Regions from separate parts of the Streptomyces sp. NPDC101191 genome, predicted to be linked through region 2. Evidence: riboswitches for the same ligand, from Rfam matches in the RefSeq annotation. Region 2 holds a riboswitch; each other region holds the start of a gene.
What was found. Region 2 has a riboswitch for cyclic di-AMP ahead of ACIRQF_RS29545 (M23 family metallopeptidase). Riboswitches for the same ligand answer to the same signal wherever they lie in the genome.

Region 1 (5,047 bases), on a different contig from region 2:
CCTCGACCCGCTCTTCCCGTACAGCCGGCATCCGCACCCCTCGGCGGGCCTGCCGTGCCGCACGGGCGAGTCGGTGCTCTCGGTGGACGGCGAGGGGACGGTGCGCCGCTGCCACTTCGTGAAGGCCGAGCTGGGCAATCTCTACGACGGCTCCTACCGGGCCGCCCTGCGCCCCCGTGCCTGCCCGCTCGCCGCCTGCGACTGCCACATCGGCTACGTCCACCTGGAGACGCTGCCGCTGTACGACGTGTTCGCCGGCGGGGTCCTGGAGCGCATCCCGGCGGGCCGGGCCTGAGCACCGTCCCGCCGGGCCCCCGTGCGGTCCACGGCCCCGGCCGCGTGGGTGGGCGCCGGGGCCGTGGCGGACCCGCCACGGCCTCGCGGACCCGCCACTGCCTCGCGGACCCGGCCCGGATCCACCGGCCGGGACGGGATCCGCCGGCAGGGACGGGATCCGCCGGCCGGGCCGCTCCTAGAGCGGCATGAGGTCCGGGCGCTTGGCCGCGACGTGGTCGCCGGAGCTCTCGCCGCGCAGCCGGCGTCCGATCCAGGGGACCAGGTACTCCCTGGCCCAGTGGATGTCGTCCTTGCGGACCTCCAGGGCGCCGCGGGGCGGCAGCGGCGGCCACGGCTGCTCCGGGTCGGCCGGTACGGGCATGCCGAGGACCTGGGCGGCGCGGAGCGCGACCCGGGTGTGGCCCTCGGGCGACAGGTGGAGCCGGTCCTCGTCCCAGGCGCGCCGGTCCTGGACGGACTTCAGCGACCACAGGTCGAGCACCGGGCAGCCGTACCGGTCGGCGATGGCCCGGACGTGCCCGTTGTAGGTGGCGATCTTGCCCCGCAGGTGCTTGAGCAGGATCACGTCACGGGTGTCGAAGCCGGTGGTCACCATGACGGTGCCGACGGCGGAGGTGAGGTCGGACACGGCACGCTCGAAGCGCTCGGCCACGTCGTCGGGGTCGGTGCCGGGGCGGATGATGTCGTTTCCGCCGGCGCAGAAGGTCACCAGGTCGGGGGCGAGTTCCTTCGCCCTCGGAACCTGTTCCGCGACGATCTGGTCGAGAAGGCGCCCCCGTACGGCGAGATTGGCGTACCGGAAGTCCGCGTCCTCCGGCAGCTGGTCGGCAAGCAGGACCGCGAACCGGTCCGCCCAGCCGGCGTACGCCCCGTCGGGCCCGGGATCCCCGACCCCCTCGGTGAAGCTGTCACCGATCGCCGCGTACGACCCGAATGCGTTCTTGTCTGTTGATCTCGAATCGTCTGCCACGGGAGCACATTTTTCCCCTCCTCATGTGACCTACGCGACCGTAAGGAGGGGTTGACGTCGGGTGACATATGCCACCGATAAAGATTGTCCCAAGCCGGAATACACCGGAGGCCCGGCACAGGGTGCCGGGCCTCCGGAGTGTCGACGTCAGGCCGACACGGTACTGACGCGATGTCAGATGCTCACGCCGTGCTGGCGCAGAGCGGCCACCGGGTCGATGTCGGAGCCGTAGTCCGGGCCGGTCCGCATCTCGAAGTGCAGGTGCGGGCCGGTGACGTTGCCGGTCGCACCGGAGAGACCGATCTCCTGGCCGCCGGTGACGGTCTGGCCGGCGGAGACGGAGATCGAGGACAGGTGGGCGTACTGCGAGAAGGTGCCGTCGGCGTGCTGGATGACGACCTGGTTTCCGTAGGCCCCGCCGTCACCGGCGGAGTAGACGGTGCCCGGGCCGACCGCGTGGACGCTGGTGCCGGTGGAGGCGACGAAGTCGATGCCGGTGTGGTAGCCGGAGGACCACATCGCGCCGGCGGTCTTGTACGCGGTGCCGACACCGGCGCCCGCGATGGGGGCGACCCAGCCGGAGGAGGAGGTCGTGCCGGCCGAGGAGGACGACGAGGAGCTCGCGGCGGAGGCCGGGGCCGAGCTGCGCTCGCTGCCGCGCGAGGCGCGGGTCGAGTCGCCGGAAGCCTTCTGGCTGCGCTCCGCGGCGGCCTTCGGGTGGTGCGTCGCCTTGGCGGTGTTCTTGGCGCCGAGGGTGAGCTTCATGCCCGGCAGGATCAGCGACGGGTTGCCGCCGACGACCTGGCGGTTGTCGCGGTAGAGCTTCTGCCAGCCGCCGGCCACGTGGTGCTCGGTGGCGATCTTGGACAGGTAGTCGCCGCGGACGACGGTGTACGACTTCGGGGCCGCGGCCGGAGCCTTGGCCGGGGTCACGGCGGCGGGCGCCACGACGGCGACGGCCTGCTGCGGGGTGACGGTCGGGGCGGCCTGCTCGGCGGCGTGCGCGCCGGTGGCGCCGATGAGCGGGAGGGCGACGACGGCCCCTCCGGCTCCGGCGGCCACGAACCCGCGGGTGATCGGGTTGGCCTTGGGACGGCGGTGCTTACCCTTCACGGGCATGGCGAATTCCTCTCCGTCGCCTGCGAGGTGAGCTGTCGGGTTCGGACTGGAGATGTCCGGCCGCTGGTCGCGACTTCACCCCGAGCCGTCCTTCATCGAGGGATCGGCGTACTACCTGGGTCCCCCGCTCCTGCCGCGTACGGGTGGGTGCGGATTCCGGTCGGCGGCAGGATTAGGCGGTCCGTCCGGATTGAGCGCGACGCTAGACGAGCGGGGTCGACGGGAACAAGCCGCCGATTTCCCGCCAGTGCCGATTCGGGGAAAGGGGGCGGGAATTACGGTCACCCTCCGTGGATGACGGTCCCTCGATTTCCCTTTCCGGAAGGGAATTTGGAAAAGACGATCAGGCACGGTCCGTCACGTCTATGACGCTGCTCACGCCCCGCTGCCCATCTCCCAAGGAATCCGGGCGCGTTACCGCCAAACCCTCAATTCGGACAGAACACTCATTCCCTCCCGAGGGGGTGCGTGCGGGGCCCCTCACCTGGATGATTGCCCCAGGAACCGATCTCGAGACCAGGAGCAACCGTGACGCAAGCGACGACCGAGCCCGAGCTCACCGGCGTACGCAACTTCCGCGATCTGGGCGGACTGCCGACCGTGGACGGCCGGTCCGTGCGCCCCGGACGCCTCTTCCGCAGCGGCCACCTGGCCCACGCCACCGCCGAGGACGCCGCGTTCCTGGCCACCCTCGGTCTGCACACCGTGTTCGACTTCCGCAACGACGCCGACCGGCGCTTCGAGGGGGACGACGTCGCCCTGCCGGGCGTGCGGAACGTGAACATACCCCTGAGCGATCCCGCCGACGGGAAGGAGTTCTGGCAGATGGTGCGCCAGGGCGACCTGGCGCAACTGCGCGAGCTTCTCGCCGACGGCAAGGCCGCCGCCCGTATGTCCGGTTCGTACCGGAAGATGATGGTCGAGCGCACGGCGGAGCACAGCCGCGTGCTGCACGCGATGGCCGAGGACAGCGTCCCCGCCCTGATGCACTGCGCCGCCGGCAAGGACCGGGCCGGCCTGTCCGTCGCGATCTCGCTGCTGGCCGTCGGCGTCGAGCGCGAGGCCGTCGAGGCCGACTACCTGAAGTCGAACGCCCCGCACCGCCGCTACAAGGTGCAGCGCAGCTCCACCGCCCCGGACGGCATGGCGCCCGAGGTGATGGAGCTGCTGAGCCCGCTCTTCGACGCGCGGGTGGAGTACCTGCGGGCCGCCTTCGAGACGATCGACACGACCTGGGGCTCGGTGGACGCCTACCTCACCCAGGGCCTCGGACTCGCCCCGGAGACCCGGGAGCGCCTCCGCGCACGCCTGCTGTCGGAGGCTTGAGGTCGTCGCCCCGGTCCCGGCCGGCCCCGGCTACTGGTTCTGCCCGCCGAGCATGAAGAGCAGGTAGAGGAAACCGGCGAAGAGGTGCCCCGCGACCAGGTACGCGAAGAGGCGGAGCACCAGCCCCTTGGGAAACTTGCCGGCTTCGCGCTCCTCGCCGGTGACCGGAGCGGACTTCTCGGACATAGCACTACCTTTCGGGTTGTCAGCGCCGGTGCGGGGTCCCGTCACCGAGGCACAGCTCGGCGACGGGACTCTGCAGGAGGGTGTGGACGAAGAGCAGTTCGGCCCCGGCGCGGGTGGCGGCGCCGATCCGGTGCGGGGTGAGCGAGTCGAAGTGCGCGCTGTCCCCGGGATCGAGGATGTGCACGGCCTCGCCGAGTGCGAGGCGCACGCGTCCCTCGATCACGTGGATCCACTCCTCGCCGGGATGGACCCGCACGATGTCGGCGCTGGTGGCGTAGGGCACGTGCACGCGCAGGCACTGCATCGCGCGTCCCGCCCCGCCGGCCTGGCGGTAGATCCAGCCGTCGGCCTCGACCGGATCGGAGCGGCCGGCCCGGACGACGGGGTCGCGCTCGGTCGGCAGCTCGCCGAGGAGCTCGGACACCGTCGTACCGTAGATACGGGCGAGGGCGAGCAGCATCGGCAGCGAGGGCTGCCGGTTCCCCGTCTCCAGCCGGGAGAGATGGGCCGGGGAGAGACCGGCCCGCTGCGCGGCGGCCTCCAGGGTGAGCCCCCTGCGCCGGCGCAGGGCCCGCAGCTGCGGGGCGACGTCCGGCGGGACGTCGAGAGCGCCGCGAGCGGCGCGGGCGGCAGGTTCCGGGGCGGGATCCCCGGGGACGTGGTCCATGCGTCCATTCCGCCAGGATCATGCCTCGGAGGCAAATTTGTTGCCTCCGAGGCAAAGCCGGTGGGCCGGATCCGGACGGTGCGCCGTCAGCGCTGTGCGACGGCCTGCTTGACCAGTGTCTTCCCGAAGTCCCACATCAGTCCGCCGCCTCCGTGGGCGTCGTCCATCACCGCCGTGAAGGCGGTGACGAAGCGGTCCACGTCCGCCTCGTCGATGACCAGCGGCGGAATCAGTTTGATCACCTCCAGGTGGTCTCCCGACACCTGGGTCAGGATGCGGTGGCGCTGGAGCAGGGGCACCACGACCATCTGGGCGAAGAGTCCCTTGCGGGCGGCCTGCAGCATCGTCCAGCGACTGCGCAGGCCGAGCGAGGAGGGGCGGCCGAACTCGATGCCGATCATCAGCCCCCGGCCCCGGATCTCCTTCAGCAACTCGTAGCGCGGTACGAGCTCGCGCAGCCGCCCGGCGAGCAGCTCGCCCGT
Region 2 (5,047 bases):
CCGTGAGAGACTGGTCTAGACAACCGCTGAAAGTTGAAGGGCAACCACCATGGCTGAGCGCCGCGTCAACGTCGGCTGGGCCGAGGGCCTGCACGCCCGCCCCGCCTCCATCTTCGTCCGTGCCGCCACGGCCGCCGGCGTCCCCGTGACGATCGCCAAGGCCGACGGCAACCCGGTCAACGCCGCGTCGATGCTCGCGGTGCTCGGCCTGGGTGCCCAGGGCGGCGAGGAGATCGTGCTCGCCTCGGACGCCGATGGCGCCGAGGCCGCGCTCGAGCGCCTCGCGAAGCTGGTGGCCGAGGGTCTCGAGGAGCTCCCCGAGACCGTCTGAGCCGTCTCCTCCCCGACGGCGGATCGCGAGGAAGCCGTGCCCTCCGGAATTCCGGAGGGCACGGCTTCTTTTGCCTCTTCTCGGCGAGGTCGAAGAATTTCGGGCAGCCGGAGGACCGTCACGGCATGCCGCCGAAGAATTCAGGCGTGCCGAATTGCGCCGAGGAATTCCTCGGTTCTTTGTATACGGCGCGCGTGTTAATTCCGGGGGCCCGCCATGTTGACGACGTGTTGCGAAACCCTCACACGGGGCCGGTCCGCCTGTTTCAGCCGGTGCAGCGCCACCGCGTGCTCCCCGTGGAGCGCGGTCAGGTTCCGGGCCCGCTCGGCGTCCCCGCGCGCGACCGCGTCCACGATCGCGCCGTGCTCGGCCCAGGCCTCCACGGGCCGCTCGGAGGGCTCCACCGCGTACATCCAGGCGATCTTGTAACGCAGTTGCGTGAGCAGCGTCGTGAGCGACGGGCTGCCCGAGGCCTGCGCCAGCGTCTCGTGGAACCAGCCGCCCAGCGAGGCCAGATCCTCTCCCCTGCCGCGCCTGGCCCGTTCCTGCCCCAGTCTGACCAGGCCGCGCAGCACCTTGAGGTGGGCTTCGGTGCGCCGCTGCGCGGCCCGGGCGGCGCCCAGGGGTTCCAGCAGGGAGCGCATGTCGAGCAGGTCGGCGGCCTCCTGCGCGGTGGGCTCGGCGACATGGGCGCCGGCGTGCCGGCGGCTGACCACGAAGCCCTCGGACTCCAGGGTGCGCAGCGCCTCGCGGACCGGGACGCGGGAGACGCCGTAGCGGCGGGCGAGCTGTTCCTCCGTCAGTCTGGCTCCCCGCGCGTACACCCCGGAGACGATGTCGTCCCGGATCGCCGTGCATACCGAGTGCGCGGGAATGCGCATGTCCGACCTCCGCTTTTGTCCGCGCGAATCCAGATCGAGCGGCGCCTGTCCGGCGACTCTATTGCAGGACGCGGGAATTTCCGATGCCGCCCGACGGAAAGGGACGCAAAAAAGCCCCGGCTCGTTTCGAGCCGGGGCTTTCGCACGGGATGCGACCGTCAGACGTTCACCCCGCGCGAGCGGAGGTAGCTGATCGGGTTGATGTCCGAGCCGTACTCGGCACCGGTGCGCGCCTCGAAGTGGAGGTGCGGGCCGGTGGAGTTGCCGGAGGAGCCGGAGACGCCGATCCGCTCGCCCGGCGTGACCGTCTGGCCGACGGAGACCTGGATCGCGGAGAGGTGCCCGTACTGCGTGTACGTGCCGTCGTTCATCCGGATCACGATGTTGTTGCCGTAGGCGCCGCCCCAGCCGGCCTCGACGACGGTGCCGGAGCCGACGGAGACGACCTTGGTGCCGTAGGCGGCGTGGAAGTCGATGCCGGTGTGGCTGCCGGAGGACCAGAGCGAGCCGCCGGTCTTGTAGCCGGTGCTCACGTAGGAGCCGGAGACGGGGAGCTGGAAGGACGCCAGGCGCTTGCGCTCGGCCTCGCGGGCGGCGCGCTCCTTGGCGGCCCGGATCTCCTTGGCGCGGGCCTCGGCCTTGCGCTTCGCCTCGGCGGTGGCCCTGGCGCGGGCGGCGGCCTCGTAGGCCTCCTTCTCCTGCGCGGAGGCCTGGGCGTCGACCCGCTGGGCGAGGGACTCCTCGGTGATCACCTGGGTGAGACCGGTGTCCTCGACGGAGGGCTGCTCCGTGTCGGCGGCGAGCGCCGGGGAGGCGAGGGTGCCGATGACGCCTGCGGTGGCGAAGGTCGCCACGCCGGCGACGCCCGCGCTGCGGCGCGCCAGACGGCTCGGACCACGATGCTTCCCGGTGGCACGGGTGAACGCCATGTAGTGGCTGATCCTTTCCTTCCCTCTCGCCTACCGGGTTAGCTGACGGGTTTGGAGCAGGAAGGTCTCCTACGGGCCCCTCCGCGTGGCGCGAAGGCGTCCGATTCACCCCAGGGGACTACGGGTGGGTCCCCGGCTCCCCAGGCTCGCGCCTTACGGGGACTCGGCGATGACTGTCCGTTGCCGCGGATGCGGCGTCGTGCAATGGCCGGACAGCCGGATCGACGCTAGGCCGATCTTCTGTCAATCGCCAAACACGGCAGCGGATTTGTTAGACATGCCACAGGTCATTAGCCCACAGCCGCTCCCAATACGGGCAAAGGGGAGGACCCCGGCGAACCAGGTCGCGGGGGTCCTCCTCCGTGCGTGACCGGAGCTCAATCAGCCCGTGACGACACGCACTTCACCGATGCCCAGGGCGCGCACCGGCTCCTCGATCTGCGACGCGTCCCCGACCAGGACCGTGACGAGGCGGTCCACCGGGAAGGCGTTGACCACGGCGGCGGTCGCCTCCACGGTGCCCGTCTCGGCGAGGCGCGCGTAGAGCTGCGCCTGGAAGTCGTCCGGGAGGTGCTGCTCGACCTGGTCGGCCAGCGTGCCCGCGACGGAGGCGGCCGTCTCGTACTTGAGCGGGGCGACGCCCACCAGGTTCTGCACGGCGACATCGCGCTCGGCGTCCGTCAGGCCCTCTGCGGCGAGCGTGCGCAGCACCTTCCACAGGTCGTCAAGTGCCGGACCGGTGTTGGGGGTGTCGACGGAGCCGCTGATGGCGAGCATCGAGGCGCCGTGGCCCTCACCGTCGGAGCGCAGCACCTGGCCGAAGGCGCGCACGCCGTAGGTGTAGCCCTTCTCCTCGCGCAGGACGCGGTCCAGGCGGGAGGTGAGGGTGCCGCCGAGGCAGTACGTGCCGAGCACCTGGGCCGGCCACACACGGTCGTGCCGGTCGGCGCCGACGCGGCCGATGAGCAGCTGCGTCTGGACGGCGCCGGGACGGTCCACGATGACGACCCGGCCGGTGTCGTCGGCGGTGATGGACGGCATCGGACGCGGCGCCGCCGGGGCACCCGTCCAGGCGCCCAGGGTCTCGTCGAGCACCTTGTCCAGCTCGACGCCGGTGAGGTCGCCGACGACCACGGCGGTGGCGGCGGCCGGCCGCACGTGCGCGTCGTAGAAGGCGCGGACGGCGGCGGCGTCGATCGCCTCGACGGTCTCCTCGGTGCCCTGGCGCGGCCGGGACATGCGCGCGGCGGCCGGGAACAGCTCCTTGGAGAGCTGCTTGGCGGCCCGGCGGGCCGGGTTGGCCGTCTCGTGCGGGATCTCGTCGAGCCGGTTGCGCACCAGGCGCTCGACCTCGGACTCGGCGAACGCCGGGGCGATCAGGGCCTCGGAGAGCAGGGCGAGCGCCTTGGGCAGCCGGGAGACCGGGACCTCGAGGGAGACCCGCACGCCGGGGTGGTCGGCGTGCGCGTCGAGGGTGGCGCCGCAACGCTCCAGCTCGGCCGCGAACTCCTCGGCCGAGCGCTGGTCGGTGCCCTCGGACAGGGCCCGGGCCATGATCGTGGCGACGCCGTCCAGGCCCTCGGGCTCGGCGTCGAGGGGGGCGTCGACGAAGATCTCGACGGCGACCACCTGCTGGCCGGGGCGGTGGCAGCGCAGCACGGTCAGGCCGTTGTCGAGCGCGCCGCGCTCGGGGGCCGGGAAGGCCCAGGGCCTGGCCGCGCCCGGCTGGGGCTGCGGGTGGAAGGTCATGCTCGTCAAAGACGCGGCAGCGTCGGTCACTGGTCCGCTCCCTCTTCCTCGTCGCTGTCGTCGGCGTTCTCGGTGCCCACCGGCTCGTAGACCAGGACGGCGCGGTTGTCGGGGCGCAGCCGGGCCTTGGCGACCTCCTGCACCTCCTCGGCGGTGACCTCGAGGACCCGGTTCACGGCGGTCAGGGCGAGCTGCGGGTCGCCGAACAGCACCGCGTAGCGGCACAGTTCGTCGGCGCGGCCGGCGACCGTGCCGAGCCGGTCCAGCCATTCGCGCTCCAGCTGGGCCTGGGCGCGCTCCATCTCCTCGGGCGTCGGGCCCTCGGCGGCGAACCGGGCCAGCTCCTCGTCGACGGCGGTCTCGATCTGCGGGACCTCGACGCCGCCGGAGGTCTTGACGTCCAGCCAGCCGAGCGAGGGCGCGCCGGCGAGCCGCAACAGGCCGAAGCCGGCGGCCACGGCGGTGCGGTCGCGGCGGACCAGGCGGTTGTGCAGGCGGGAGGACTCGCCGCCGCCGAGGATGGTCAGGGCCAGGTCGGCCGCGTCGCACGCGCGCGTGCCGTCGTGCGGCAGGCGGTAGGCGGCCATCAGCGCGCGGGCCGGGACCTCCTCCTCGATCACCTCGCGCAGCTGCTCGCCGATGACCTCGGGCAGGTCGCCGGGGCGCGGCGCGGGCTTGCCGTCGTGGCCGGGGATGGAGCCGAAGTACTTCTCGACCCAGGCCAGGGTCTGCTCCGGGTCGATGTCGCCGACGACCGACAGCACCGCGTTGTTCGGCGCGTAGTACGTGCGGAAGAAGTTCCGCGCGTCTTCCAGGGTGGCGGCGTCCAGGTCGGCCATCGAGCCGATCGGGGTGTGGTGGTACGGGTGGCCCTCGGGGTACGCGAGCGCGGTGAGGCGCTCGAAGGCGGTGCCGTACGGCACGTTGTCGTAGCGCTGGCGGCGCTCGTTCTTGACGACGTCCCGCTGGTTCTCCATGGACTCGTCGTCGAGGGCCGCGAGCAGCGAGCCCATGCGGTCGGCCTCCAGCCAGAGCGCGAGCTCCAGCTGGTGCGTGGGCATGGTCTCGAAGTAGTTGGTGCGCTCGAAGCTCGTCGTGCCGTTGAGCGAGCCGCCGGCGCCCTGCACCAGCTCGAAGTGCCCGTTGCCGTGGACCTG
Region 3 (5,047 bases), on a different contig from region 2:
GACCGCGCGGCGGCGTCGCGCGCTCGGTGAAGAAGATGCGCGGCTACCTCGCGGAACTCATCCACAAGAAGAGGGAGGAGCCGGGGGACGACCTGATCTCCGGGCTCATCAAGGCCTCGGACCACGGTGAGCACCTCACCGAGAACGAGGCCGCCGCCATGGCCTTCATCCTTCTCTTCGCCGGCTTCGAGACGACCGTCAATCTGATCGGCAACGGGATGTACGCGCTGCTGCGCCATCCCGGTCAGCGCGAGCGGCTCCAGGAGTCGCTCGCCGCCGGGGAGACGGGGCTGCTGGAGACCGGCGTCGAGGAGCTGCTGCGGTACGACGGACCCGTGGAGCTGGCGACCTGGCGGTTCGCCACGGAGGCGCTGACCATCGGCGGGCAGGAGATCCCGGCCGGCGACCCGGTCCTGGTGGTCCTCGCCGCGGCGGACCGGGATCCGGCGCGGTTCGACGAGCCGGACACCCTGGATCTGGCGCGGCGCGACAATCAGCACCTCGGCTACGGCCACGGCATCCACTACTGCCTGGGCGCGCCGCTGGCCCGCCTGGAGGGACAGGCGGCGCTGGCGACGCTGTTGACTCGCCTGCCAGACCTGCGACTTGGGGTTGATCCGGAGGAACTGCGGTGGCGCGGGGGGCTCATCATGCGTGGCCTACGCACCCTTCCGGTGGAGTTCACGCCTTCCCACAAAGGGACGCATAACTGACGGGGCGTCAAGAATGTGATCTTCGCGTGATCTCCGCTGCATCGACTTGTGACTCACGTTCGAATGCCGCTACGTTCACCCGCAGTCTCAGCAGTCACGCGAAAGGCACTCCGCATGCGCTCCGGAAACGGACGTCACCGCAGACCCCGCCAGGCTCCCGCACTCGTCGTCGCGGCGGGAGTCACCGGCTCGGCCATGGCGCTGCCCCTGCTCGCCACCGGCTCGGCCTCCGCCGCTGACGCGACGACATGGGACCGGGTCGCCGAGTGCGAGTCCGGCGGCGCCTGGAGCGCCAACTTCGGCAACGGGCTCTACGGCGGCCTGCAGTTCTCCCAGGAGAGCTGGGAGCGGCACGGCGGCCTCGCCTACGCGCCGAGCGCCGACCTCGCGAGCCGCGCCCAGCAGATCACCATCGCGGACCGTGCGCTCGCCGCGGGCGACACCCAGTGGGCCACCTGCGCCCCGATCGCCGGCCTGAAGAACGACGGCAAGGCGCCCGCGGTGAACCCGGGCCCGGGCGTGACGCCCAAGAAGTCGACGGGTCCCGTCCCGGAGTCCAACCGCACCGACGGCCTGCCCGCCGGCTCCGGCCAGGAGAGCGGGAAGCCCTCCACGGCCCCCACCGCGCCCACGGCCCCGGCCACGTCGGTGACCCCCGCGAACCCCACCACCCCCGCGCCCACGACGCCCGGGACCTCCACTTCGCCCGTGACGCCCGGTACGTCCGTGACGCCCGGTACGCCCGGTGTGCCCACGACGCCCGGTACCCCCGGCACGCCGGGCACCCCCGGTGCGCCGGGCACGACCGCGCCCGGCACCGGCAAGCACCGAGGTGACGCCGCGCCAGAAGAGCCGGGCAACTCGGACACCTCCACCGATTCCGGGCGCCACGCCGCTCCGGGTGACGAGGTGACGGGTGGCGCGACCGATGGCAAGACGGCGGGTAATTCGGACACCACGGACAAGGCGGGCGAATACACCGTTCAGCCGGGTGACAGCCTGTCGGGCATTGCGGAGGAGAACGGGCTCACGGGCGGCTGGAGCGCCCTCTACGGTGCCAACAAGAAGACCGTCGGCTCCGACCCCGACCTCATCCTTCCTGGTCAGAGCCTTGAGCTGGACCTCGGACTGACGGAATCCCAGAAGTAGTTCGGGGGTGAATGTCCGTTCTGTGTAAGTGAGACATGAGTCTCTCTTCCCGAACGGGCGTGTCACGTCCGCAAACTTTGCTTCAATCGCCCCTCACCTGCGCAAACACCTCCTGACGGTGTGCAAGTAGGGGCGATTTTTCCGTCTTGAGGGTCTTTGAACTTCCCCCGGCTCTATGTCTACGGTCGTGACCGCTCGCCACCGCGGGCCCCGCCGACCGGTACGCCGAATCCTGCCGCCGGACGGAGGGAACAGTCGTCGCGCAAGCGCCGAAGGCAGGACCGGGGGACCCAAGGTAAGTGCCGGTCCCGGCCGTTGAGACAGACGGCCGACGATCGGCTTGGGGTGGAGCCGCGTGCAAGGTCACGCGGCCGGGCAACTCACTCGCCCGAACCCGACAGCTCACCTCGTAGGCGTCGGTGAGGAGAACTTCCATGCTGCTTTCCGGCAAGGGCAAACACCGTCGTGCCGCCAAGGCCACCCGCATCGTCGCGCTGGCCGGTGTCGCCGGCGTCGCCGTCGCGGCCCCGCTGATGACCGCGGGCACTGCCTCGGCCGCCACCGCCTCCGAGTGGGACGCCGTCGCCCAGTGCGAGTCCGGCGGCAACTGGTCCATCAACACCGGCAACGGCTTCTACGGCGGTCTGCAGTTCTCGGCCTCCACCTGGGCCGCGTACGGCGGCACCGCCTACGCCCCGAGTGCCGACCAGGCCTCCAAGTCCCAGCAGATCGCCGTCGCCGAGAAGGTCCTCGCGGGCCAGGGCAAGGGCGCGTGGCCGAGCTGCGGCGTGGGCCTGTCCGGCGCGTCCTACGACGGTGGCGCCGCCGAGGCGGCCCCGCAGCCCGCCGCGCCGAAGCGCTCCACCGAGCAGCCGGCGACCCGCAGCGAGCAGCGTCAGGCGCCGAAGAAGACCGCTCCGAAGAACGAGTCCAAGAAGACCGTCACCACCCCGACCGGCAAGAAGGTCAAGAAGGGCGACGGCGAGTACAAGGTCGTCGCCGGTGACACCCTCAGCAAGATCGCCCAGGCGCACGGCGTCAAGGGCGGCTGGGAGAAGCTCTTCCAGCTGAACAAGGGCGTCGTCGAGAACGCCGACCTGATCTACCCGGGCCAGCAGCTCCACCTCAAGTGAGCCTGCCGACCCTCCCGCGGTGACTGACCACCCCGGCCCGGAGCGCCCTTCCCCCGTGCGCGCTCCGGGCCGGGGTTTCTCCGCTCTCTACGGTTACCCTCCAGTAGATCTGGGGCCTTTCGTCCCCGGATGCATGCCCTTGGGTCCTTTTTCGTCCCAGGGGGCGGGCGCCCGGCTGGCTGGAGCCCCCGAGCCGGTTAGGCTCTTGTCGCAAGGCGAACGAGACCTTGCCGCATGCGTCACAACCAGCGTCACATCCCAGAAGGAGATGCTCGTGCCGTCCATCGACGTCGTCGTAGCCCGGGAAATCCTGGACTCCCGAGGCAACCCCACGGTCGAGGTCGAGGTCGGCCTCGACGACGGCAGCACCGGCCGTGCTGCCGTTCCGTCCGGTGCCTCCACCGGTGCGTTCGAGGCCCTCGAGCTCCGCGACGGTGACCCCAACCGTTACCAGGGCAAGGGCGTGGAGAAGGCCGTTCTCGCCGTCATCGAGCAGATCGGCCCCGAGCTGGTCGGCTACGACGCCACCGAGCAGCGCCTGATCGACCAGGCGATGTTCGACCTGGACGCCACCCCGGACAAGTCCTCGCTCGGCGCCAACGCCATCCTCGGCGTCTCCCTCGCCGTCGCGCACGCCGCCTCCGAGGCCTCGGACCTGCCGCTCTTCCGCTACCTCGGCGGCCCGAACGCGCACCTGCTGCCCGTTCCGATGATGAACATCCTGAACGGCGGCTCGCACGCCGACTCCAACGTGGACATCCAGGAGTTCATGATCGCCCCGATCGGCGCGGAGTCCTTCTCCGAGGCCCTCCGCTGGGGCACCGAGGTCTACCACACCCTCAAGTCCGTCCTGAAGACCAAGGGCCTGTCCACCGGTCTCGGTGACGAGGGCGGCTTCGCCCCGAACCTCGGCTCCAACCGCGAGGCCCTCGACCTCATCCTCGAGGCCATCAAGCAGGCCGGCTACGTCCCCGGCAAGGACATCGCGCTCGCGCTCGACTGCGCCGCCTCCGAGTTCTACAAGGACGGCAAGTACGAGTTCGAGGGCAAGGCCCGCTCGGCCGCCGAGATGACCGAGTACTACGAGGAGCTCGTCTCCGCGTACCCGCTCGTGTCCATCGAGGACCCGCTGTTCGAGGACGACTGGGCCGGCTGGAAGGTCATCACCGACAAGCTCGGCGCCAAGGTGCAGCTCGTCGGCGACGACCTCTTCGTCACCAACCCGGAGCGCCTCGCCCGCGGCATCGAGGAGGGCTCGGCGAACGCCCTGCTCGTCAAGGTCAACCAGATCGGCTCGCTGACCGAGACCCTGGACGCCGTCGAGCTCGCCCAGCGCAGCGGCTTCAAGTGCATGATGTCCCACCGCTCCGGCGAGACCGAGGACGTCACCATCGCCGACCTCGCCGTCGCCACCAACTGCGGCCAGATCAAGACCGGCGCCCCGGCCCGCTCCGAGCGCGTCGCCAAGTACAACCAGCTCCTGCGCATCGAGGAGATCCTCGACGACGCCGCGGTCTACGCCGGCCGCAGCGCCTTCCCGCGCTTCAAGGGCTGACCTGCCCCGACGCCGTAGCCACGGACTTTGCATCCGGAGAACTGAACAGGGCGCAAAGGCGTAGCGAAGCGAAGCGTCCCCGCACTCGGTCCCGTACCGTGTGCGGGGACGTACGCATGACCAGGACCCACGAGTGACGGGGAGGCGCACGACATGGCCGTGAAGGACCGGGACCGGTTCTCGACCGCGACCCGGATCAGGCTGCTCGGCGAGCAGACCGCCGCCCGTGTCTACCGCTCCCAGACCCGCCGTCAGGCGCGCCGCTCCCGGCTCACCGGCCGCGCGGCCTTCCTGGCCCTCGTCGTCTGCTCGCTCGTGGTGGCGCTCGCCTATCCGATGCGGCAGTACGTGTCCCAGCAGGGCGAGATCGCCGACCAGGAGCGCAAGGCCGCCGAGGCCGCCCGCCGGGTCGAGGACCTGCGGGACGAGAAGGCCCGCCTCCAGGACCCGGCCTACGTCCGCCGGCTGGCCCGCGAGCACCTCCACTACGTGATGCC

Region 1: it holds a riboswitch for cyclic di-AMP, as region 2 does, so the genes downstream of both, ACIRQF_RS05965 (peptidoglycan DD-metalloendopeptidase family protein) here and ACIRQF_RS29545 (M23 family metallopeptidase) in region 2, are expected to answer to the same signal.
Region 3: it holds a riboswitch for cyclic di-AMP, as region 2 does, so the genes downstream of both, ACIRQF_RS35540 (transglycosylase family protein) here and ACIRQF_RS29545 (M23 family metallopeptidase) in region 2, are expected to answer to the same signal.

What each region holds. Positions count from the first base shown of each region.
Region 1 covers NZ_JBIWOU010000001.1:1,372,924-1,377,970, forward strand. The annotation lists gene ACIRQF_RS05955 (STM4011 family radical SAM protein) at 1-295, shown strand, start outside; gene ACIRQF_RS05960 (SGNH/GDSL hydrolase family protein) at 473-1,267, opposite strand; gene ACIRQF_RS05965 (peptidoglycan DD-metalloendopeptidase family protein) at 1,442-2,386, opposite strand; cyclic di-AMP (ydaO/yuaA leader) riboswitch at 2,391-2,542, opposite strand; gene ACIRQF_RS05970 (tyrosine-protein phosphatase) at 2,915-3,712, shown strand; gene ACIRQF_RS05975 (DUF6126 family protein) at 3,743-3,898, opposite strand; gene ACIRQF_RS05980 (helix-turn-helix domain-containing protein) at 3,918-4,565, opposite strand; gene ACIRQF_RS05985 (aspartate aminotransferase family protein) at 4,652-5,047, opposite strand, start outside.
Region 2 covers NZ_JBIWOU010000008.1:271,121-276,167, forward strand. The annotation lists gene ACIRQF_RS29535 (HPr family phosphocarrier protein) at 50-331, shown strand; gene ACIRQF_RS29540 (GntR family transcriptional regulator) at 529-1,212, opposite strand; gene ACIRQF_RS29545 (M23 family metallopeptidase) at 1,371-2,141, opposite strand; cyclic di-AMP (ydaO/yuaA leader) riboswitch at 2,154-2,320, opposite strand; gene ACIRQF_RS29550 (M16 family metallopeptidase) at 2,523-3,890, opposite strand; gene ACIRQF_RS29555 (M16 family metallopeptidase) at 3,917-5,047, opposite strand, start outside.
Region 3 covers NZ_JBIWOU010000013.1:151,781-156,827, forward strand. The annotation lists gene ACIRQF_RS35530 (cytochrome P450) at 1-713, shown strand, start outside; gene ACIRQF_RS35535 (transglycosylase family protein) at 828-1,862, shown strand; cyclic di-AMP (ydaO/yuaA leader) riboswitch at 2,120-2,293, shown strand; gene ACIRQF_RS35540 (transglycosylase family protein) at 2,297-2,995, shown strand; gene eno (phosphopyruvate hydratase) at 3,264-4,550, shown strand; gene ACIRQF_RS35550 (septum formation initiator family protein) at 4,704-5,047, shown strand, end outside.